DNA from 3 places in the Halomonas sp. FeN2 genome. Region 1 is predicted to be linked to each of the others. Evidence: predicted binding sites of a transcription regulator. Region 1 holds the regulator's gene; each other region holds the start of a gene.
What was found. Region 1 encodes PhoB, which activates phosphate uptake and scavenging genes when phosphate is short. Its sites were predicted from a motif close to TGTCATANNNNTGTCANA; they were not measured.

Region 1 (7,736 bases):
TAGCAACTGAACCGTCAGGAGTGCTCCATGGATATTACTAGCGACTCTCACAGCCAGCATATCTCTCGCCAGTTCAACCAGGAGCTGGAAGAGCTGAAAACCCACCTGATGGCCATGGGCGGTCTGGTGGAAAAGCAAGTGCAGGACGCCGTCTTTGCCCTACTGGAAGGCGACACCCGGTTAGCCGAGCAGGTGCGTGACAATGACCGCCAAGTCAACGATCTGCAGCTGCAAATCGACGATGAATGCACTCGCGTACTGGCGCGTCGTCAACCGGCAGCGTCCGATTTACGTCTGGTGCTGGCCGTCATCCGCGCCACTTCAGACTTAGAGCGCATTGGCGATGAAGCCAGCAAAATTGCCCGCAACGCCCTGCTCCTAAGTGAAAACACCAGCACCATTCGTGGCTTGGTAGAGGTGCGTCACATTAGTGAGCACGTACGCAAAATGCTCCGCGACGCACTCACCGCCTTTGCCCGCTTTGATACTGACCTGGCAATGCAGGTTGTGCGCGAAGACGAGCTGGTTGACGACGAGTACAGCAGCGCTATGCGTTCGTTGATGACCTTTATGATGGAAGATTCGCGCTCTATTACATCCGTGCTTAGCATCATGTGGGTACTGCGTGCGCTGGAGCGAGTAGGCGACCACGCCGACAACCTTGCTGAGTACGTGGTTTATCTCGTCAAAGGCCTGGATATTCGTCATAGCGACACCGACGACCTGGATCCAAAGGTGCTAAAAAAGTCTTGACCTGATGGGGCTTTCCTCCTGCAATACGACCAGGCTGCTAAGCGGCCTGGTCGTTTGAATCTCGAGGAGCTCACCTAAATGCTGGATGCTGTCACTGCGCTGAGCCGAGGTACACGCTGTGTGTATCAGCCGGGTATGCGCCGCTATATTTTTCTGCCGATTCTGGTCAACCTGATTGTCTACGTGAGCATGTTCAGCTTTGTGCTCAACCGTTTTGATGGCTGGCTCGCCCATTGGATGAGCATGGTACCCGCCTGGCTTGATTGGCTATCCTGGCTTATCTGGCCGCTTTTCGTAATTAGCCTGTTGGTAGTCGTGTTTTTTACCTTCACGCTGGTGACCAGCTTGATTGCAGCCCCTTTTTACGGCTTTTTGGCCGCCAAAGTTGAAGTTCAAGTCACTGGCCGTGAGCCCATTGATGATCGAAATCTGACTAAAACAGCCGTTGATGCTGTGGGACGCGAGTTTGTTAAGCTCGCCTATATTCTGCCGCGTGCCGCTGGCCTCTTTGTGATTAGCTGGATTCCAGGCGTTAATATCGTTGCCCCACTACTCTGGGCGCTGTTTTCTGCCTGGGTGATGTCCATCACTTATTTGGATTACCCCATGGATAACAACAAGGTGACGTTTGCTGATATGCGTCAACGGCTCTCTAAACGCTGGTGGCAAAGCCTCAGTTTTGGAGGCCTAGTCACGCTAATCACCTGGATTCCGTTGGCCAATCTATTTCTGATTCCCGGCGCCGTAGCGGGTGCCGTACTACTCTGGGATGACCATTACCGAAATGTACATGGTGATACACGCGGCATCACACCGCAGTAGGCGCTTATTACCCAGGCTACGCCACTTTGCTACCTTTATGTTTTGTTCGTCTTTCCTAGGTTCAATCCTGGGCTCAATTAACAACAAAGGAATCACCGCATGTTAAAACCGACGGCTTGGCTGGGGGGCGTACTCTTGGTTAGCGCTATGTCTATTTTGATGGCATCTATAGCCGTAGCCCACGAGGTAAAAACTGAGGCTCTGCGCGTTGCGCACCCCTTCGCCACCCCTACCCCACCAGGTGCGGCAAACGGCGCCGCCTACGTCGACATCACCGCCCTTTCAGAGTCCGTTACTCTTATTGGCGCGAGCAGCCCTGCGAGCAGCAACGTTGAGCTGCACGATATGCGAATGGACGGCGATATGATGCAGATGCGGCATGTGGATGAGATTCGTGTCGAGGCAGGTGAGACTTATACCATGCGCCCTGGTGGCGGCTTTCACTTAATGCTGATTGGCCTCACCGAGCCGCTAAAGGAGGGTGAGCGGTTCCCTCTTACGCTCACCTTTGCAGAACAAGGCGATGTGGATATTGAGGTTTGGATACAGGGCGCCCAGGAAGGCAGCGAAGCTGCTGATGGCCACCACCACTGACGTGGGCTGCAGTTAACTTATAGCAAAAACCCCGCTTTGGCGGGGTTTTTGCTAGCAATGATTACATTAGCAGTTACACTTATTCTATTTTTTACCAGTCGGTGCTATCGCCTTCATCCCGGTTGAGTTCCCCAGGAGTGTAACCCTCTCGGCGAGAGGTCGCCCCTTTTTCAGCACTAGAAAAACGACTACTTGAGGGCGAAAAGTCCAAGCTATCGCCTTCATCATGGTTCAAGTCACTCGCAGAGACATGAGATGGTTTGGAAGCTGCATGTGACTCAGGTTTGTCGATGACATCCTGACCTGCGGTACGGTCTTGATTTAGCTCAATAGATGATTGCGCCATCGCCAAGGGGCTCGCTACCAGACCAAAAGCAATACCTACTATGGCGAGTTTTTGACTCATTTCTTTTAACAGCATGGTGATCTCCTCACTATTCATGGATTCCGTTCGATGATGATTAGAACGACTATCACGCTTTACGTTGCATATTAGGCGCCAAAAAATAAAAATAATTTATTGCATAAAAATCAATAGCATAGATTTTTATGACCATAGGGATTATGTATTCATTATTCATATGGATGTTATCTATACATACCAGATACTTAAGACATCGCCCATCGGCAGACTGCATGAGGTGCGGTGTATGCATAGCGATGCAATGAAATTAGGCCCCGCTAGAAAGCAGCACCTTAAACGAAAAAGACAATGGTTTGAGAGAGGTGTTGGGCGTCACAAAAAATCAGACCCCGCATTAGCAGGGCCTAAGGACACAATACTTTGACAATGACTAACGCTAGCTTCCTTTCCTTTTGCGGGACTGCTCCAACCTTGGAATTTAACCCTGACTAACGCTTTGATTGTCGCTTGATTCATTCCTTGAATCGATCTGCATCCGTACCGTTTTGACACGCCTTCGCGTGTTTAGCTCACACGCTAATCGTAATGTATTTCTACATAATTGCAAATTTTTGTTACCAAACGTTTCCATCACCTTCATCATGCGTTAAATCTTTTGCTGTGTACTCTGCTTGAGCGCTGGTGCGGTGTGACTCTGCCTTGATAACTAGAGGGCGCTCGCCTTCGTCATACATCAAATCAGATGGGCTAAACTCAGCTTGGGCCGAGGTACGGTGTGACTGTGCCTGAATCGGCTGATCATCGACGGTAAAGTCTTGGTTAGCTTCAATGGACATATGTGCCATTGCCAACGGGCTAGCCAGTAGACCAAATGAAAGTCCCACAACGGCTGCTTTTTTTACAAATACGTTAAACATAATATTTACTCCTGACGACTGTTTGATACCGCTGAAGTGAAGTAAGAAGAGGCCCCTGGCTCAGTTCTCACTGCGGTTAGCTTCACTACCTTAATCTTGCACTTAAAATGCCAAAACCGATATTAATTCAATTAATAGCAATAAAATCAACTACTTATTTTAAATATATTGTGCGCAATAATACACCGCTACAAACAAAAGCACGCTAATTACATGTGCACTAATGACACATGCGCAAAATTGTCTGTGCCTTTATGACACACTACTCAACGTCCGCCTTAAAAGCGCATGCAAATACGCCTCGTATCAAAAGGCAACAGTATAGTTTTTAGGGAGAAAACAAGAAAAGTACAAAGCAGAGGGGGAGGGAAAAATATAGATTGAAAAAAGTAGGCAGCAAAAAATTAGGCCCCGCTTTGCGGAGCCCGATATCAGAATTGGTTATAGGGAATGACTAACGTTAGCTTCCACTCCTTGTGCGGGACTCCAACCTTGGAATTTCCCCTGACTAACGTTTTGATTTCCTATTGATTCATCCTTGAATCTAAGAGCATCCTTGCCTGTGTAACATCCTGTTGATCGCTTCTTCATCCGATGAAAAAGCATTCAATGATATCTAAAAAATCACCAATAATTAGCTACCGCTATTTTCTTCAACAAGCTCATCTTCGCCATACTCAGCATCATCTGAGTGGCTGCTTGATTGAGGATCCATGTCGCTAACGTCATCGCCTTCGTCATGGGTTAAGTCATTCGTCATATCTGTATCACTGCTGTTTGAGCTGCCTACACCTTGTGGATCCATTGGCTGCTCATCAGCTGTAATACCCTGATTTTCGTCAATCGCCGAATTTTCATCGGTTTGTGCAAAAGCTAATGGACTTGCCATCAGACCAAAAGAAACACCTAGAATGCCAGCTTTCTTGAGAAATTCCTTGGACATCATATTCCACCTCCGATCGCTGTTTGTTACCGCTTAGTCAAGAAAGAAGGGCTAACCAGTAGCCAGCATTTCCTGCGGTCGTCTTTCTTAACTTTATTGCTGCATTCGGTATGCCAAAAAAACATAAAATAAAATAAAAACATCAAAAATCAATAACTTGAATTCAACTTGAAAGCATTTTCAGAAATCTACCCAGCTAAAATATGACGCTAAAAACTGTGTAGAAATGACACATGAGCAAGGTTTTACCAATCTTGCATGCCAATATTGCACACTTCTACAAATATTGTGCGGCGGGACATTTGGCTACATCAAACAAGACGCGAGGGGGGGAAGGCGCAGCGAAACAACGCCCCTTTACCGGGGAGGGATTCAATTTGCAGTTGCGCATCATGACGCAACAGTACGTGCTTAACGATGGCTAAGCCTAAACCTGTGCCGCCCGTTGCAGTACTGCGCCCCTTATCGACTCGGTAAAAGCGTTCGGTTAAGCGGGGAATATGCACAGGATCAATCCCCTCTCCGTTATCTTCCACATCAATACAGCCACCGCCAGTAGCGCTAGCTTTCCAGCGCAGGGTGATTTGGCTGCCTGCTGGTGTGTAGCGAACCGCATTAAAGGCAAGGTTAGAGACGGCGCTACGAATTTCCTGCTCACTGCCTAGCAGCCGCGCATCGCTCTCAAGTGCGACGGTGATGGTATGGCGTTGATGCGATAAGGCTAGTGCGTCAGCACACACGCTTTGCAGTAAAGGCTCAAGTGACAGCGGATGATGATCTTGCCCACCTTGGTCAATCTCCAAACGCGAGAGCAGCAATAAATCGTTGACCAGATTCTGCATCCGCTGGGTCTGCTCCTGCATTTGCTGGACACTGCGACCCAATCGCGGCGGAAGCTGATCGGCGATATCACTGTAGGTTTCCAAATAACCTGATAGAACGGTCAGAGGGGTGCGCAGCTCGTGGGAGACGTTGGCGACAAAGTCGCGCCGCATCTGCTCTAGGCGATGCAAGCGGGTGATATCGCGCGCCATCACCAAGCGTTCGTCGTCACCATAGAGAGTAATTTGATATTGCAGGATTCGCCGTTCATCAATCGGCGAAGTGAGCGTTAACGGCTCACTGTAATTACGCGCATTAAAGTAGCTGATAAAGCTTGGGTCGCGCAGCAGGTTAGTAATGTGTTGACCACGATCATGGGCCGTTTGTAGCCCCAGCATGGCGGTAGCAGCACTGTTCCACCACTCCAGGTCGCCGTGGCGGTCAAGCATAACCACGCTGTCACGCATCGCTTCAGACGACTCTTGAATACGCGCCAGAGTAGCGCGCAGACGGCTTTGGGTAATGCGCTGGCTTTTTTGATAGCGGTATAAACGATCGAATAGCTCGCCCCACATTCCACTGGCGGCAGGGGGTTCATCGTGAGGGTTAAGCGTGAGCCACAGGTAAAGCTCGCGCAACTGTCGTAGGTGGTAAAACAGGCATAGCGCAAGCCCTGCCGCGAGCCCCAGCCCGGCCGAACCCAACAGCCAGCCTAAGCAGGTGCCCAGCGTGGCCAGCCACGCTATTCGCCACAGCTCACGACTCCATAAACGCACATTTACACCCGTGCAGAGAAACGGTAACCGGTACCCCGAACCGTTTGAATCAGGTTTTGATGCACCTCGCCCAGGGCTTTACGCAAACGGCGAATATGCACATCAACTGTGCGCTCTTCGACATACACATTCCCCCCCCACACTTGGTCAAGCAGCTGGCTGCGTGTGTAAGCGCGCTCTTGGTGGGTCATAAAAAACTGTAGCAGCCGGTACTCGGTAGGGCCCATTTCCAGCGCTTTGCCGTGAGCGCTGACCCGGTGGCTAACCGGATCAAGCAGCAGGCCGTTAATCTCAATGGGATCTTCAACGCCACGTGGCGTCGCACGGCGCAGCACCGCTTTTAGCCGTGCCACCAATTCCCGAGGTGAAAAAGGCTTGGTGATATAGTCATCTGCACCGGCTTCAAGCCCTTGAATTTTATTATCCTCTTCGCCTTTCGCGGTGAGCATAATAATCGGGATTTCGGCGGTAGCTTCTTCACGCTTTAGGCGTCTTGCCAGCTCAATACCACTAGTACCGGGCATCATCCAGTCCAGCAGTAGTAGATCGGGCTGGTGGTCGACCACCATGGCATGAGCATCCTGGGCATTATCCGCTTCGAGCACGCGATAGTCAGCCATTTCCAGCGCTACCGCGATCATCTCGCGAATCGATGATTCATCATCGACAATCAGAACGGTCTTGGCGGTCATACCAGAGCCTCACGGTGTCCAAAGAAAACTTGCTCAAAGATAAACAGTTCAATGACATGTCAGTGACGATAACACCATGACTTGATGACAGTTACATGACAACCGCCGCGATTAACCAGCCACAGGCCACCAGCTAAGCGCAATACCGGCAAAAATCAGCAGGCCCGACCAATGATTGTTAAGAAACGCCTGGAAGCAGGCATCCCGCTCCTGGTCGCGAATTAAGCGCTGCTGATGCAGAAAAGTCGCCGCCATTGCCGCGAGCCCTAACCAGAAGAAGCCACCTAAACCAACCCGCCAACCTACCCATGCCAGAAGCCCCAGGGTAGCTAGCTGGAGTAAGCCAATGATCAAGCGATCCGCATTTCCAAACAGCACGGCCGTTGATTTAATGCCAATTTTTAAATCATCGTCGCGATCAACCATGGCGTACTGGGTATCGTAGGCTACTGTCCAGCACACATTCGCGCAGAATAGCAGCCATGCTTCCAGCGGCACGTGGCCAAGTATGGCGCCAAACGCCATCGGAATTGCCCAGGAAAACGCCGCACCCAGCACCACCTGAGGAAAGTGGGTATAGCGCTTCATAAACGGATAAATAATCGCCAGCAGCACCCCGCCCAGCGAGAGCAGTACCGTAAACCAGTTGGTCAGTAATACCAGAATAAACGCAGCGGCCACCAGCGCAATAAACAGCAGTTGGGCTTCGGTTTCGCTGATACGGCCTGTCGCTAGCGGACGATGTTTTGTGCGTTTCACATGCCCATCGAAGTGGCGATCCGCATAGTCATTGACTACGCAGCCCGCGGCGCGCATCACATAAACGCCGGCCACAAAAATCACCAGCACATTTCGCCCTGGTACACCTTCCGCAGCCACCCAAAGGGCCCATAGCGTCGGCCACATCAAAAGCCATGTGCCTATCGGCCGATTCAAGCGCATCAGCTGTAAAAAGTCTGTCACGCGAGCCCATCCCTTCGGCCGCAACAGTGAACGATCCATGCTTACCTCACGAAGAATAAGATGCAGGCGCTAGCCTAGCGCGAAGGCAGG
Region 2 (7,736 bases), 1.8 Mb from region 1:
TTAAAATACCAAAGGTCGTCAAAATGGAGATTAACGCTGCACCGGCCAGGGCCATGCGAATGACCCGCTCAATGGCTTGGCGGGCATGGAAATCGGGTTTTACTTGATTAAGACTCACCAGGAGCCCGATGGCGGCTATCACTAAGCTCGCCGCCAGCAGGTAAAGCGTAGGAATGTCGGCGCCCATTAGCAGCAAAACGAAAGCGCCCAGGGCACTCACCACCACGGCTGGCCCGGCGGTGGAGAGTACGGTAAACCAAGCGTATTGGTCAGGCTGGGCGAACATCGCCGTACCCGCGCTACGTAACCGGGTGGCTTTAGAACGGCCAGCAAAAAAAGCCAGCAGCCCCAGCAGCAATAATACACCGCAAAAAATCAGAAGAAGCTGGTTGGTCTGCATCGCATCTCTCTCACGTCGTCACCGGTTAAGAAACCTATCAACAAAACGGGTCGGCAGCTTGCACTGCCGACCTCTTTTACAACTGACCTACCAACTTACTTAAGAACGTCTGCAGTCATTGCAGTGCGATCTGCAACGGCCTGGCGCCACTCTTCGCGCTCTGCTTCTGGCAGAACGATCAAACCGATATCACGCAAGTAGCCGTCATCGCCAATCATCATTTCGCTCATAAACATATCGACGTAATCGTACATCGGCGGAACTTCTTCAGCGTGCTGGTTCTTCACGTAAAACCACAGTGAACGCGCGATAGGATAGTCACCGGAACTGATTGCCTCAGCTTCAGGCTCGACACCATCAATGCTGGCGGCGCTGATCGTGTCAGTATTCTCTTCAAGGAAAGAGTAGCCGAAGATACCGAAGGCACCGGTGTCTTCTGAAAGGCGCTGAACGATCAGGTTGTCATTTTCACCGGCATCGATGTAAACACCGTCAGAGCGGATATCGGTGTAGCCTTCATCGCCGTAAACATCCATACCCTCGGACGAAGATTCCATTACCAGCTCTTCAAAAGCATCGCGGGTACCTGAAGTTGTCGGCGGCCCATAAATGGAGATTTCACGGTCTGGCAGCGAAGAGTCGATTTCGCTCCAGTTGGTGTAGGGGTTTTCAACCAACTCGCCATCAACCGGCACCATGGCAGCTACCGCCATGAAGATCTGTTCGCGGGTTAAGGCAACGTCATCGTTTTCGCTTGATTGGCCCAATACGATACCGTCAGAACCGATTTTAGCCTCGGTGATATCGGTAACGCCGTTCTCTTCACAACGCTCGAACTCAGACACTTTCATGCGGCGTGAAGCGTTCGTAATATCCGGCGTGCCTTCACCAACACCGTTACAGAACAGGCGCAAACCGCCGCCCGAACCTGTTGATTCAATAACAGGGGTCGGGTTACCAGTAGTAGCACCGAACTCTTCAGTTACGTAGCTGGCGAACGGGTAAACGGTACTGGAGCCTACGATACGGATTTGATCACGGGCCTGAGCAACACCGGCAACGCTCATTACAGCAGCCGCGATAACGGTGGTTTTGAGAATACGGTTCATGCGAAATACTCCTGTTCATGTAGGGATCTGGCCTTCGCAAGGCATACCTTGCACTGGTTCCATGACAACTTCATGACAGCGAGCAAAACGTAGAAAAATTTTCGTTACATAGAGGCAACCAAGCCTTACATCACCACAAAAGTCCTAGCGCCGCGAGGGTGCACAACGCTAGTGAAGCTCCCTGCAGAAGGCGTCTATCCAGACGGTGGGCAATAGCATCAGCCAAGGCGTTACCGATTAACACCATAGGCAGAAAGGTAAGCGCGACCTGAAAATGCCAAAGCTGAATCTGGTCAGCCAAGGCGAGGGTGATGAAGGTCAAGAGGGAGGTCAAAATGAAAAAGGCAGCTAAGTTGCCACGCACACGATCAGCAGGTAGGCCGTGCATTAAGAGCACGATGGGCGGGCCACCAATAGCCGCTACGGTGCCGAAAATACCTGAGAGCACCCCCGCGCCAAACAGCGTTATTCGGTTTACCGGCAGTTGAAAGCGGCACAAAGTGACGAGAACCGCAAACAACACGATCACTGCAATCAGCTTTTCTAACACAAACATGGGGGCGGCAAGCAGCAGCCAAATCCCCAGCGCATTACCGGGAAGGCGCCCCACTAGCGCCATGCCAATGGAGTCCAGGCGCACCTCGTGCCAGTAGTGACGCACCATCATTAGCGAGACGGTAAATCCAAACAACACTAGAACGACTGGCACCAGGCGAGGCTCTAGCATCAACAGTAACGGCGCGCCAATAATGGCTAAACCAAAACCGGTGGCGCGTTGGACAAAGGCACCCAGCAACAGTACGGCGGAGCAAGCGAACCAGGTACTCATGGGCATATTGACCCAAGCCAGCATGCTATCCATTCAACTTATCCATTCAACTTATCCATTCAACTTATCCATGCAAACTATCCATATGCTCTATCCATACGCCCTGTCCATACACCCTATCCATTTGAAAAATTATTCATCCGCAGCAGGTGCTTTAGTCAGTTTGCGTACACCGATATTGCCTAGCAACGCAGCACCCAGCATGGTGAGAACCATGGGCCAGAGATGCTCTACCTCGAATAGCCCTACCATCACTCCCGCGAGGGCGCCGCAGGTAAACTGAATGCCGCCCAGCAGCGCCGTTGCCGTGGCGCTGATATGACCAAAATGATCCAGTAACGACGAGATCGCGTTGGGTGTGATCAGCCCGATCATACCGGTAAACAGCATAATCAACGGCACCACGATCACTAGCGACGCAATGTCCAGGGCGGTCACCGCCACCAACCCAAGCGCGGCCACCAGCTGTATAAGCAACCCTAAACGCAAATTCTGCTGGGGAGTGCGCTTGCGGAGCAGATGAATATTGACCCGGTTAGAGAGCGCAATCACCACCACATTGACCCCAAACACCAGCGGATAAGTGCCAGGTGAGAGGCCAAAATAGTCGAGATAGAGAAACGGCGAAGCGGTCACGAAGGCAAACAGGCCCGCAAAGGAAGCCGCTACCGCACAGATATAGCCCATGCCTTCACGGTGCTTAAGCACGCTGGCGTAGTTGCGTATTACCTGCCGTGGTGAAGCGGCAGGCAACGACATGTCGCGGGTTTCAGGCAGACGCGTGCCTAACAACCAGAGTAAAAAACCTGCATAGACGGCCAGGAACACAAAAATCAGCCACCAGCCAGCCACATGCAGCAGCAAACTGCCCACCGCTGGCGCCACCAGCGGCGCCAGCATCATAATCATCGCCATGGTGGACATCACTTTAGCGGCCTCGCGCCCGCTAAAACAGTCGCGCACAATCGCCGCCGAATTGACTACACAGGCTCCTCCACCCAGCGCCTGGATAAACCTCCAGAGCAGCAGCGTGGGCAAACTGTCCACCATCGTAATAGCAAGACTCGCCAGCATAAACACCACCAGTCCACCTAGCAGCACTGGCTTTCTGCCCATGCGATCCGAAAGCGGGCCAAAGCAGAGTTGGCCCAGCGCAAAGCCGAACAAAAATACGCTGATGGAGAGTTCAGTACGATGAATACTGGCGCCGATGCTCTCGGCAATGATACCCATGGCAGGCAAATATGCGTCGATAGCAAAGGGTGCCAGCGCAGTATTGGCGGCCACCAACAGTGCTACCCGGCGAGGATTAAGATCCATGGGTCTCCTTAAGGCGATAATGCACGCACTGGAATAGATAGGCCGCTAATCATAGCCGATTTTAAGGCGTTTGTCGGGGTGGGGCACTATCGAACGATAGCCCTTGGAGATGGCCAGGGGCTTATCAAGGTAAGGAGAGCTTAGTGGTGCGTCGTGGCGTCTTGGGACTCAAGCATCTCAACCAGAGGCTGAAACTGCTCACGGTTATGCTCGTTCATATGCATTAAAATACGGTGGGCTTCCAGGATGCGATCACGCAGCCCCTCCTCGTCGGCTGGCTCTTGGGGCAGCTCTTCAAGCTCATTGTTGAGCGTACTCGCCTGTTGTAGCGGCGCTTCCATCAGCGTGAAAAAACGCGCAAAGCCCATCACATCCAGCATCTGCCGCACATCAGGATTATCGACAATAATCGTCGGCGGCTGCTCCAGGCGCCCTTTCACCGCCATCGCGACCTTGGCCAGAAAGCCAAGCGCCGTCGAATCGACATTGGTGGCTTCACGCAGGTCAATCAGCACGGCACGCAGGCCCGGCGTCTCGGCGAGACGTTGGGCTTGGGTATCCAGCGTGGCGCAGAGCGTCAAACGCACATCGCCACACAGTTTTAAAACAAAAACACCAGAATCGAACGCCGCTTTAATGCGGCCTTCTTCAATCAGCATGACCAAATCCGCTCACCATCATGATTGTTAGATCATCGGGTAAAGCATCGCGCTCTTGGTTGGCATCAAACTCCGCATCTCCTTCGGCAAGAAGTGCGTTTGTTTTTGCTAGCCGTTCGCGCAACTGCTCAAGCGTTACACTCTCGCTTACTAATTGCTCAAGCTCCTTGAGCCGCGTGTCGAGCGTTTTACCCGGCAAGCATTCCAATACTCCATCTGAGCAGAGCCATAGACGAAATTTATTCGGCAATGCACAACTCAGCGAAGGATACTCCACATCGGGGAAAAGGCCTACCGGCATTCCCTCTCCTTCCAAACGGCGTAGCTCTCCCTCTGCCGCCAATAGGGGCATGGGAAGCTGCGCGCCGAGCGAATAGTGCAGAGTATGCGCCTCGTGGTCAATAACACCGACAAATAAGGTGGCATGTTTACCAATATCGGTGCCCTGCAGCTCACGGTTCATCGCCTTTAACCAATCAGGCGGCAGATCTTCCGGATGCTGGCCATCCCACTCACTCAGCCAGCGGTTGCATAAATATTTGAGCAGCACGGTAACAAACGCCGACGAAGCGCCATGCCCCGATACATCGGCGAAATAGAAGGCGCTGTAGCGCTCGTTATAGCGTTGGTAATCGAGGAAATCACCAGACAAGTAGAGCGAAGGGGCGAATATATAGTCGTAAAACACCCCGTTAATCACCTTGGGCCGCAGCGGTAACAAACGCCGCTGAATATGCCCACCGCTCTGCTGATCCATCCGTAACAGCGCCAGATGGGTCTCCAGGCTCTCGTTTAACTCCGCCAGCCGCGCATGGTCACGCTCGCGCTCCAGCGCCAAATCGTTGAGCTCTATGGCCTTACGGATCATTCGTCGCAACAGCTCAGCGTGACGCAGCGGATGGACAATATAGTCCACCAGCCCTACATCAATCGCTTTGATCAAGTCGGCGTCCTGACGCGAGTCGCTAACGACCAACGTTGGCAGGCGTCGCGTTAGGTGTGTCCACTGCTGCCGCGGAACTGCTCGGGCATGGGCAACAATAAGCGCCGTGCCAGCGGGTAAATGCTTGATATCGTCAGCAGCAAACACCCACATGTCATCGCAGGTAATCGCTTCAGCAAGCGCATCGCGCTCACGACCGGGTTCGTCGATCACCGCGATCAACTGCTTAGAATGCTCCATCATGAGCCTCAATCGGTGACTTCGTCGCCACCAGAGTCACTGTCATCCTGACCACTGTTGTCAAAATCGCTGTCATCAAAGTCGAAGGTTTCGCTGGCAAAGGGGTCATCGCCCAATTCTCCATCGCTCACCTCAAATTGGCGGCTCTGTAAGTAAGCATCACGAATAAAACGGTATCGATCGCCGCGAATCAGCTCTTCCTGGTCGAGCAAACCCGCACGAATATCAATCACATTGAGTGCGGAAAGGCTCACTCGAACAGCATCGTCTTCTACATAATTAACGGGGTTCGTCGCCATGTTAGCGGGCATACCTGTGGTATCCCGCAGCGTGCTGGGGCCAAAGAAAGGCAGCACAAGATAACGCGAATCTTCCCACCCCCACACCGCTAACGTTTGGCCAAAATCTTCTTCATCCGCAGTAATTTCCATTAGGGTGGCATAATCTAACAGTCCGCCAATGCCTACCGTGGAGTTAATTAAAAAACGTGATGTGGCGAGACCCGCGTTGGCCGGTTTGCCTTGCAGAACGCTATTAAGCGCAGTACGCACTTCACCTAAGTTGGAGAAAAAATTACCTACGCCCGTTTCTACCGGGTCGGGGGTGACAGCGCGATAGCCTTTTGCCACCGGCTTGAGTGCGTAACGATCCAGCACATCGTTAAACGCAAACACTTTGCGGTTAAAGCCTTCCCAAGGGTCTTCGGGAGCAGCATTTTCCGCCATTTGTGTACTGGCACAGCCACCGCTTGCGAGTAACGTCACCAGCAGTAGTGGCACCCCTTTGCTACGCAGCGAAAGCGCAGGCTTTTCGTTATTTAACCACTGCCACATGACATTTTCCTTTTTCAATTCCCCTGCACCTTTACAGACATCTACAAACGACGAATAACCACGCAGCCCGCGCTATAGCCCGCGCCAAAGGAGCAAATTACGCCAATATCACCCTCCACAAGTTCCTCGCGATGGAGGTGAAAGGCGATGATAGAACCCGCTGAACTGGTGTTGGCGTAGCGATCCAAAATAATCGGCGCCTGTGTTTCACTCGGGTCATAGCCCAATACTTTGCGGGCAATCAGATCGTTCATATGTCGGTTAGCCTGGTGTAACCACATGCGCTTTAGATCGCCACCGGTTAACTCTAAGGAGGCCAAATGGTCGGTGATCAATTTAGCCACCATTGGGCAAACTTCTCTAAACACCCGACGCCCTTCCTGCACAAACAGCTTGTCCAAGGCGAGAGGGTCACTGTCCGTTACGCGGTTAAGGAACCCTGCATTATTACGGATCGCGTTGGAAAACTGGGTAACCAGCCGCGTACCGAGAATTTCAAACTGCTCATCGGCCACCGCAATGGCGCTACTTTCTAGTACTACAGCGGTACAAGCATCGCCGAAAATGAAGTGACTGTCACGGTCTCGAAAGTTGAGATGCGCCGAGCAAATTTCCGGATTGACCACCAGAGCGCGCTTAACACTGCCGGAGGCTATGGCATTGGCAGCCGTTTCAATGGCAAAGGTCGCTGAACTACAGGCGACATTCATATCAAACCCATAGCCGCTTGCTCCCAGAGCCTGCTGCACTTCCACTGCCACGGCAGGGTAGGCACGCTCCAGGTTTGAGCAGGCGACAATGACCAGTTCAATGTCAGTTGCATCCACCTGAGCGGCGGCCAGCGCCTGCCGCGCAGCAGCGGTTGCCATCTTGCACTGGATAGAAGGTTCGTCGTTGCCCCGCTGCGGCAGTTTAGGCCGCATACGCTGTGGGTCAAGGATTCCAGACGCATCGAGCACGTAGCGGCTCTTAATTCCGGAGGCTTTTTCGATAAATTCACTGCTGGAATGCGCCAGCGATTCACGCTCACCACGCTGAATCGAATCGGCATACTGCGCATTTTCAGCGTCTACCCAAGCATTAAATGCTGCCACCAGGGCCGCATTATCAATGGCGTGTTCCGGCGTATAGAGCCCTGTACCGGTTATCACCACATGTGTCATGCCAATCTCCTCTAAGCGGCTTGCCGACGTGACCGGCCATCAATGTAGCGTGCAACTTACGGCGAACCCATCACGTTACTGTGTGCGTAAAATAGCGGTTTTTCCAGCAACTTTTTTCAACCCCTAGCTAAACGCTAGTGATCTCTTGCCAGCGTTTTTCCAGTCGTTTTACCGACACCACCATGCTCGTCCCCAACTGCTGCGCGAATAGCGACACTCTAAGCTCTTGCAACCACCAGC
Region 3 (7,736 bases), 930 kb from region 1:
GACCAGTGCCCGAGGCCAGCACCACCGTAGTAGCGGCCGCCAAGGTAGCGGCAAAGCCACGGCTGGGGGTCAGCTCCGTAATCCCGGTACCCACGGTAGCGATGACCTTATGACCGTAGGTGACCAGACCCACTACAATGCCGCCGCCGCCAAGTACCAGCACCCACCAGGGCACCAGTGCAGAGCCGCCAATTTCACCGCCGGTTTGCACCACGCTGATGACTGCCGCCAGCGGGCCAACCGCATTTGCCACGTCGTTGGAGCCGTGGGCAAAGGCCATGGCGCAGGCGGTGAAGATCATCAACACGCCGAACACGCGCTCAACGTTGGCATAGCCGAAGTGGTCGTTGGCATTGTGCTCAAACTTGATACGCCGCTGCATGATCAGGCCAATGCCCATAATCACCAGACCCAGCAGAATTGATAGCAGCAAGCTCTGATTAAAGGTTAGATCCAGCCCCACGTGGGACAACCCTTTGGTCAGCGTGACCATCGAGACGATGAAACCTACCAGAAACACATAGCCAGGTACGTAGCGTTTGGCGGCCGTGAATGGGTTGGCGTCCTCGAAAATCAGGTGGTGTACCGATTTAAACAGCACGAAACCGATGGTGCCTGCCAACAAAGGGGAGACCACCCAACTGGCGGCAATCTTGCCTACCGCTCCCCAGTCCACGGTGGCAGGGCCTAACCCTGCCACCGCAAAGCCGACGATCGCACCAACAATCGAGTGCGTCGTGGAAACCGGCCAGCCTTTCATGGAGGCCACTAGCAACCATGTTCCCGCCGCCAGCAGTGCAGCCAGCATGCCGTAGACTAGCAATTGCGGGTCACCCTGTAGCAGCTCGGGGTCGATGATACCTTTACGAATCGTATTGGTAACTTCGCCACCGGCTAGCCAGGCACCCAGGAATTCAAAAATGACCGCAATCAGGATGGCCTGCTTGATAGTGATCGCTTTCGACCCTACCGAGGTTCCCATGGCATTGGCGACGTCGTTGGCGCCAACGCCCCAGGCCATAAAAAAGCCAAACAAACAGGCCAGGATGATAAAAATTTCACCGTGCTGGGCAATAATCAGCATGAAAGTCCCCTTAGCGGGCAGTCAGGATCTGCAGACGGCTACCAACGCGCTCGGCGCGGTCGGATAGTTCGCCAACCCATTCAATGATCTTGTAAAGAAAGATCACATCCACTGGTGGTAGCTGGCTTTCAAGCGAAAACAGCTGGCGGCGAATGGTGATTTGCTGGTCGTCGGCTTGGTGTTCGAGGGTGTGCAGCTCACGGATCATCTTCTGCATCACATCCGAGACGTTTTTGCCAAAGCCGGACTCAAGTAGATCCTTGAGCTCTTCCAGCGCTTGACGCGCTTGTGCCACGCAAGCAACGCTGGTTCGGATGTAGTTGCGCATTGGCTCGGCCAATTCATCCGGCACGCGCATTTTACGTCCCAGCATAATGCCGGTAATGTCACGCACCTTGTTGGCGATCTTGTCTTGTACGCTGATCAGATCAAGCAGATCAGAGCGCGACACCGGAAGAAACATGGTGTTGGGCAGGTTCAGACGCAGCTCTGTTTTAAGCGTATCGGCGTCATGCTCTAAACGGGTGACGTTTTCGCGCAGCTCAGCTGCTTTGTCCCAGTCATCAGCCAGGGTCGCTTCAAAAAACGGCAACAGCTGATCGGCACACTCATTCGCCTTGACGATATGGGCCAATAGCGGCTGGAATGGCGAGCGGCCAAACATCGAAGAAAAAGGATTGGAGGTAACCATAATGCCTTTTAGCCTATTTTCGGGGAGCCGGGAAATGGCGGCGCCAGTATAAAGAGTGCGCCCGCCGCCGTCATGAAAAGTTCACAAATGTAATCAAATATTCATCTAAATGTCACGATAACGAGGTGGCGAGCATCATGAAAAGCCCAAACCCCATGGAAGTGGAACTTAAGCTGGCCCTTGCCCCCACAGGCCCTGCGGCGCTTACTCAACACCCGTATCTCGCTTCCCACGCCGCTCATAAACAATCGCTGACCAATACCTACTTTGATACCCCTCAGGGTGATTTGGCCAAGGCTCGCATTGCGCTGCGTCTTCGCCAAGTAGACGGCCAGGTGCTGCAAACGGTAAAAACCGCAGGCCAGGGTGGTGGCGGTCTTTCCCAGCGCGAAGAGTGGGAGTGGCAGGTGGCTGGCCCGCAGTTGGATCTCGCTTCCATTGCCAAACTCCCTCCTTTTCAAGGCGAGCTTAGCGGCGTGCTAGATGCCCTCGTTCCCCAACTCAGCACCGATTTCACACGGCATAGCTGGCAGCTAAAAGAGGGCGTACAAGGTCAGGAGAGCCATATCGAGCTGGTATTGGATGAAGGCGAAATTATTAGCGGTGGCTACCGCACGCCGATACGCGAAGCAGAGCTCGAATTAAAAGGCGGCGAGCCTGAAGCACTGTGGGCGCTGGCATTAACCCTGGCTGAACAGGTGCCGCTACGGCCCTCGGACAGTAGCAAAGCGGCCCGTGGTAACGCGCTTAGCACCCGACACTGGCCTCTCCCCGAAGCGCACTCCCCGGCGGAGTGGCTCCACCGTGCCACGCTGGCGCTGGACGCCTACCACGACAGCCAACAAGCCAGTTTTCTAAACGATGCTCAGCAGGCGCTGGCCACCCTCGCCGAGCACCCCGAACTGGATGCCACCGCACGCGCTTATGCTCAGGCGCTTCCTGGCGCGCTCGATGCGCACGGCCAGCCCAAGGAGGCCTACGGTAAAGCGGCATTGGCACTCGCCCATCGCTTGGCGTACCAAACCGCGCTACGCTAGCGTTTAACACCCTTTTTAGAACAGCATTGAGGCTCACTTCAGGATGATGCGATGAATTTTCACCCAACACCCGGTGCAGAAGGCCTACGCACCCGCCTATTTCATATCATCTTTGAGTCTGACACGCCGGGGGCAAAAGCGTTTGATATCGCCTTGATCGTGGCCATTCTGATGAGTGTCACGGTCATAATGTTGGACAGTATCAAGAGTTATGACGAACGCTATGGTGAAGTGTTTTTCTACCTTGAATGGACGTTTACGCTGCTTTTCACCATTGAACTGGCGCTACGTATCTACTGCCTGGAAAAGCCAACGCTCTATTTAAGAAGCTTTTACGGGATCGTCGATCTGATTGCCGTGCTGCCCACATGGCTAGTGCTTTTGGTACCCGGTGCCCACGGACTGGTGATTGTTCGTCTGCTGCGGGTACTGCGTATTTTTCGTATTCTGCGCCTGATGGAGTTTGTCGGCGAAGCGCGACTGCTGCTGGATGCACTCAAACGGAGTCTGCGTCAGATTCTGCTATTCTTTAGCGCCATCTTGATGGTCATCACGCTTTTCGCAGCCTTGATGTACACCATAGAGTCTCCCGAGGCGGGCTTTACCAGTATTCCCATGTCCATGTACTGGGCTATCGTCAGCATGACCACCGTCGGCTACGGCGACATTGTGCCTGCTACCTCGCTGGGCAAATCCATTACCGTGATTCTGATGCTGCTCGGCTACTCAATCATTGCCGTGCCTACGGGGGTATTCTCCGCTCAGGTGATTCGCTCGATCCGTGAAGAGCGTTACTCAGAAGAAGCCTGCCCCGGCTGCGGTCACGAACGCCATGAAAAACGCGCCCGCTACTGCCTGCGCTGCGGCACTTGGTTAGACGAAGACAGCGAAGACCCGCGCAAAAAAGACGTCGACAAAAATGCGCCCCAGGACAGCTAAACTAGATAGCCAAACCAGGGGCGCGGAACGGAGTAGTTACTTAATCGATCACTCCACTTCGTGCGGGGCTTCCCAGGCGTCTAACTCAGCCTCGCTCCAGGCGCCATAGGTAGCGTTGGGGAACACGATCCAGTCGTTGCCAAAACGCTCGGCATTCTCTTCCACAAGCGCATGCTGCTGGTCAAGGTCGGCGCCCGCGAAGTCACCTGCGAAATCGTGAAGGGAATCACCCAGCTGCATCACCAGCGTGTGGTTATCCACCACTTCCGCGCGGCGCTCCGCCTTGGCAGGCCCCAGCAACATCACGCTCTGTTCAGAGACCTGGGGCAGCTCTAGCGCTTCCAAGGTGGCGATAGTGTCGGCCTCGTTCTCCTGGTAGCGATCAGAGACATAAAAAATGGCCACGCCCTGCTCATCCGCGTAATCCAGGAACGCTTTAGCCCCCGGCATTAAACGCGGCTCGCCTTCACGTTCCCAATGCTTCCATGTATCCCAGGTGGTGTAGTCGTGGCATGCCTGCATGTCGCGAACCAACAGCGGGCTATTGTCCAGCACCGTTTCATCCAGGTCGGTAATGATCGCCAAGTCGTCACTGCCGCCATGCGCCTCAATCTGATCTTCAAGCCGGTAGGTGGCGAGGGCAAAACCCTGACGCTGCAGAGCAGCGGCTTCAGCAGACTGCTGTTGATAGCGCAGGCCCATTGCATAGGCTTCCTGGGCACACATTTCTGCGTCATCGCTATCCGCGTGGCTGGTCAGCGGTAAAGCGGCAAGGCTGGCTAGGGCTGCAAGGGTGCAGAGGCGAGAAGGGAATGGCATCGTCATTGAATGATCTCCTGGGCTGGGCAATCTCAAAAAGACGAGGCGATTCCTCGCCTTAAATGATCACGATTTATTATCGAAAAGAACCGTTAGGATCATATTTTATTTTCATTGAACAATCAAATAACTAAAACGTCAGAAAATCCCCCGTTCGCTAATACTAGGAACCGGGGATTTGCCTTGAAGTGTGCTTTTAGACGACGAAAGGAGAAATATCGCCGCGCCCTTCACGAATGATTTTCGGCGGCAGTTCGCGCAGGTCGATGACGCTGGTGGGGTCTAAATGGCAGGCGCCGCCGTCGATAATCGCATCCAGGTGGGCGCCAAAACGTTCGCGGATCTCTTCCGGATCGTTCATGGGCAGGTCATCGCCTACCGGAATCAACGTTACGCTCATCAACGGCTCGCCTAAGGCGGCCAGTAACGCGTGGGTAATGCGATGATCCGGTACACGCACGCCAATGGAGCGACGCTTGGGATGCAGCAGCAGGCGCGGTACTTCTGATGTAGCATCCAGAATATAGGTGTAAGGGCCTGGGGTATGGGCTTTCAGCAACCGGAACACATCGTTATCCACCTTGGCGTAGGTGCCAATTTCCGAAAGATCTGAGCACACCAGGGTGAAGTTGTGCTTGTCGTCCAGCGAACGTATCCACTTAATCTTCTCAATGGCTTTTTTCTCACCCAGGTGGCAGCCAAGGGCATAGCCAGAATCGGTGGGGTACGCGACCACACCGCCTTTACGAATGATCGCAATCGCCTGGTCGATGAGGCGTTTCTGGGGGTTTTCCGGGTGAATCTGAAAATATTGACTCATTACTTACTCCTATCCGTAGGCATTATTCATACAGCATAGCTTAAGCGCTAAGCGAATCATTCCGCTTCCAGCCTACCTGGCGGAGCATCGCGCAGGTGAACCAACCGGGGATGCTGCCATATGGGTGGCGCCGCCGTGCGCGGCACTAGGCTCATGCTACCGGGGGCCACATGACTGCCAGGGAAGTGAAAATCGCTGCCCATGGAGGCGTAAAGGTCGCGCTCCACTAGCTGACGCGCCAGGTCGCGGGTGCTATCCGGGTTCTGCTGGCCGCTGACCAGTTCGACCGCTTGGCCGCCCGCCGCCTGGAAGGTATCCATCAACAGGCCACGCTTACGCCGGGTTAAACCGTGGCGCAGTGGATGGGCAATGACCGCGACGCCTCCGGAATCGACAATCCAGCCCACCGCTTCGCTGATTTCCGGCCAGTGAGCTTTAACATCGCCCTTTTTGCCACTGCCCAAATAGCGCTTGAAGGCGCTGGCCCAGTCCGGCACCACGCCTTCTGCCACCAGCGCGCGGGCAAAGTCCGGGCGGCCTAGCGGGCGGTCGCTGCCTGCGTGCAGGCGCGCTTTTTCCAGCGCGTCGGATAAACCGACTTTTTCCAGCCTTTCGGCAATCACAACTGCACGCTGTATCCGCGCTTCACGCTGCTTAATCAGGCCTTCTACCATTGGCCTCTGTAAGCCACCGGGCATCAGCGCCACAACATGGATATTGACGCCCTGCCAGCGTGTGGATAACTCACAGCCGGGGATAAGACACAGCCCTGCTTGCTCCGCCGCGTGGCCCGCTTCTTCAATGCCGTCCATGGTATCGTGATCGGTGAGCGACATGTGCGTCAGCCCGCGTTCAGCACACAGGGTTACCAGCTCGGTGGGCGATAACGCACCATCGGAAGCGGTTGAGTGCATGTGCAAATCAACTGGGTAGCGCTGATCGGCATCAAAGGTAGTGGGAAGTCGAGGCATAAGCATGACGCCGTGTGGCCAGTTTGTCAGAATGCGCTTTTCAGCTGTGAATAACCCCTTCGCAATGGGTAAGATATGGTGCGCGCTTATGCCAGTGCGGTCAATTAACGGTTACGTTGCATCCTCGTCTAATCAAGGAGTTAACCCTAAATGCTGTATGCCATTATGAGTGAAGATGTACCCAATAGCTTAGAGCGTCGCTTGGCGGCTCGACCCGACCACTTGGCGCGCCTGGAAGCACTGCGCGCTGAAGGCCGCGTGGTATTGGCGGGCCCCCACCCTGCCATCGACGCTGAAAACCCTGGCGATGCAGGGTTTTCCGGCAGCTTGGTAGTGGCGGAATTCGACAGCCTGGAAGACGCCAAGGCCTGGGCCGACGCCGACCCATACATGATTGCAGGGGTGTATGCCAAGGTAATTGTTAAGCCGTTCAAGAAAGTTATGCCTTGACGCCAATAGGCGAGTGTGGAGGGTTCGTCGGCTTTTTCACAGAGCCTGTGGAAAACTCTGTGCAAACCCGGCGGACGCTTTGCGCTAAGCCAGAGATAACGCCAGCGCTGACAAATTGATCATTTTTTAACCACCTGTTCATCAATACGGATACCTGCGTGACCCAACGTTCAAACGCTTTGCCACCGCTTGCGACATTAACGACGCCAACCCTTACCTGGAACGAGGGCGCCCCCCACGCAACGGCGTTTGATGACATCTATTTCACCCGTGGTGATGGGCGCGCAGAGACTGAGCATGTTTTTCTAGGTGCCAACCAACTCCCCGAACGCTTTGCCGCCTGGGAAGCCGCGCGGCCTTTTGTGATTGGCGAAACCGGCTTTGGCACCGGGCTCAATATGCTCTGCGCCTGGGCCTGTTTTGAGCAACATGCGCCACCCAGTGCACGGCTGCATCTGTTATCCACAGAGAAGTTTCCCCTTGATCTAGCTGCCCTTGAACAAGCATTGGCGAGCTGGCCCTCGCTGGCGACTTATACACAGGCGCTGTGCGCCCAGTGGCCCGCTGCCGTGAGCGGCATTCACCGCCTGCACTTAACCGATCGCGTTACCCTTGATCTGCATTTCGGCGATACTACCGAGCGCCTGGAGCAGTTGGATGGCCAGGTCGATGCCTGGTTTTTAGACGGCTTTGCGCCGTCTAAAAACCCCGATATGTGGCAGCCCGAGCTGTTTAACGCCATGGCCGCCCGTTCACGCCCCGGCGCAACTTTCGCCACCTTTACCTGCGCTGGCATCGTTAAGCGGGGCCTTAAAGCGGCGGGCTTTAGCTGGAAGAAAGTGCCGGGCTATGGTCGCAAGCGGGAAATGCTGGCGGGCAGTATCGAAACCCCGCCAGCGGATCAGCGTCGTCAGGCCACGCCCTG

Region 2: the regulator PhoB is predicted to act here: its motif matches at 1,570-1,587, upstream of KF947_RS03055 (PstS family phosphate ABC transporter substrate-binding protein).
Region 3: the regulator PhoB is predicted to act here: its motif matches at 1,875-1,892, upstream of KF947_RS15515 (CYTH domain-containing protein).

The regions. Positions count from the first base shown of each region.
Region 1 covers NZ_CP074200.1:2,421,979-2,429,714, forward strand. Annotated here, with positions in the region: gene phoU (phosphate signaling complex protein PhoU) at 28-753, shown strand; gene cysZ (sulfate transporter CysZ) at 832-1,575, shown strand; gene KF947_RS11105 (copper chaperone PCu(A)C) at 1,675-2,169, shown strand; gene KF947_RS11110 (hypothetical protein) at 2,261-2,590, opposite strand; gene KF947_RS11115 (hypothetical protein) at 3,148-3,450, opposite strand; gene KF947_RS11120 (hypothetical protein) at 4,085-4,396, opposite strand; gene phoR (phosphate regulon sensor histidine kinase PhoR) at 4,705-5,991, opposite strand; gene phoB (phosphate regulon transcriptional regulator PhoB) at 5,994-6,683, opposite strand; gene ubiA (4-hydroxybenzoate octaprenyltransferase) at 6,795-7,685, opposite strand; gene KF947_RS11140 (chorismate--pyruvate lyase family protein) at 7,721-7,736, opposite strand, start outside.
Region 2 covers NZ_CP074200.1:641,019-648,754, forward strand. Annotated here, with positions in the region: gene pstC (phosphate ABC transporter permease subunit PstC) at 1-400, opposite strand, end outside; gene KF947_RS03055 (PstS family phosphate ABC transporter substrate-binding protein) at 496-1,509, opposite strand; gene KF947_RS03060 (sulfite exporter TauE/SafE family protein) at 1,640-2,371, opposite strand; gene KF947_RS03065 (multidrug effflux MFS transporter) at 2,471-3,658, opposite strand; gene KF947_RS03070 (STAS domain-containing protein) at 3,799-4,317, opposite strand; gene KF947_RS03075 (PP2C family protein-serine/threonine phosphatase) at 4,307-5,500, opposite strand; gene KF947_RS03080 (VacJ family lipoprotein) at 5,509-6,333, opposite strand; gene KF947_RS03085 (beta-ketoacyl-ACP synthase III) at 6,375-7,496, opposite strand; gene hrpA (ATP-dependent RNA helicase HrpA) at 7,624-7,736, opposite strand, start outside.
Region 3 covers NZ_CP074200.1:3,351,153-3,358,888, reverse strand. Annotated here, with positions in the region: gene KF947_RS15525 (inorganic phosphate transporter) at 1-1,084, opposite strand, end outside; gene KF947_RS15520 (TIGR00153 family protein) at 1,095-1,775, opposite strand; gene KF947_RS15515 (CYTH domain-containing protein) at 1,913-2,812, shown strand; gene KF947_RS15510 (ion transporter) at 2,864-3,751, shown strand; gene KF947_RS15505 (5'-nucleotidase, lipoprotein e(P4) family) at 3,800-4,576, opposite strand; gene KF947_RS15500 (L-threonylcarbamoyladenylate synthase) at 4,767-5,390, opposite strand; gene KF947_RS15495 (PHP domain-containing protein) at 5,447-6,367, opposite strand; gene KF947_RS15490 (YciI family protein) at 6,512-6,811, shown strand; gene mnmC (bifunctional tRNA (5-methylaminomethyl-2-thiouridine)(34)-methyltransferase MnmD/FAD-dependent 5-carboxymethylaminomethyl-2-thiouridine(34) oxidoreductase MnmC) at 6,970-7,736, shown strand, end outside.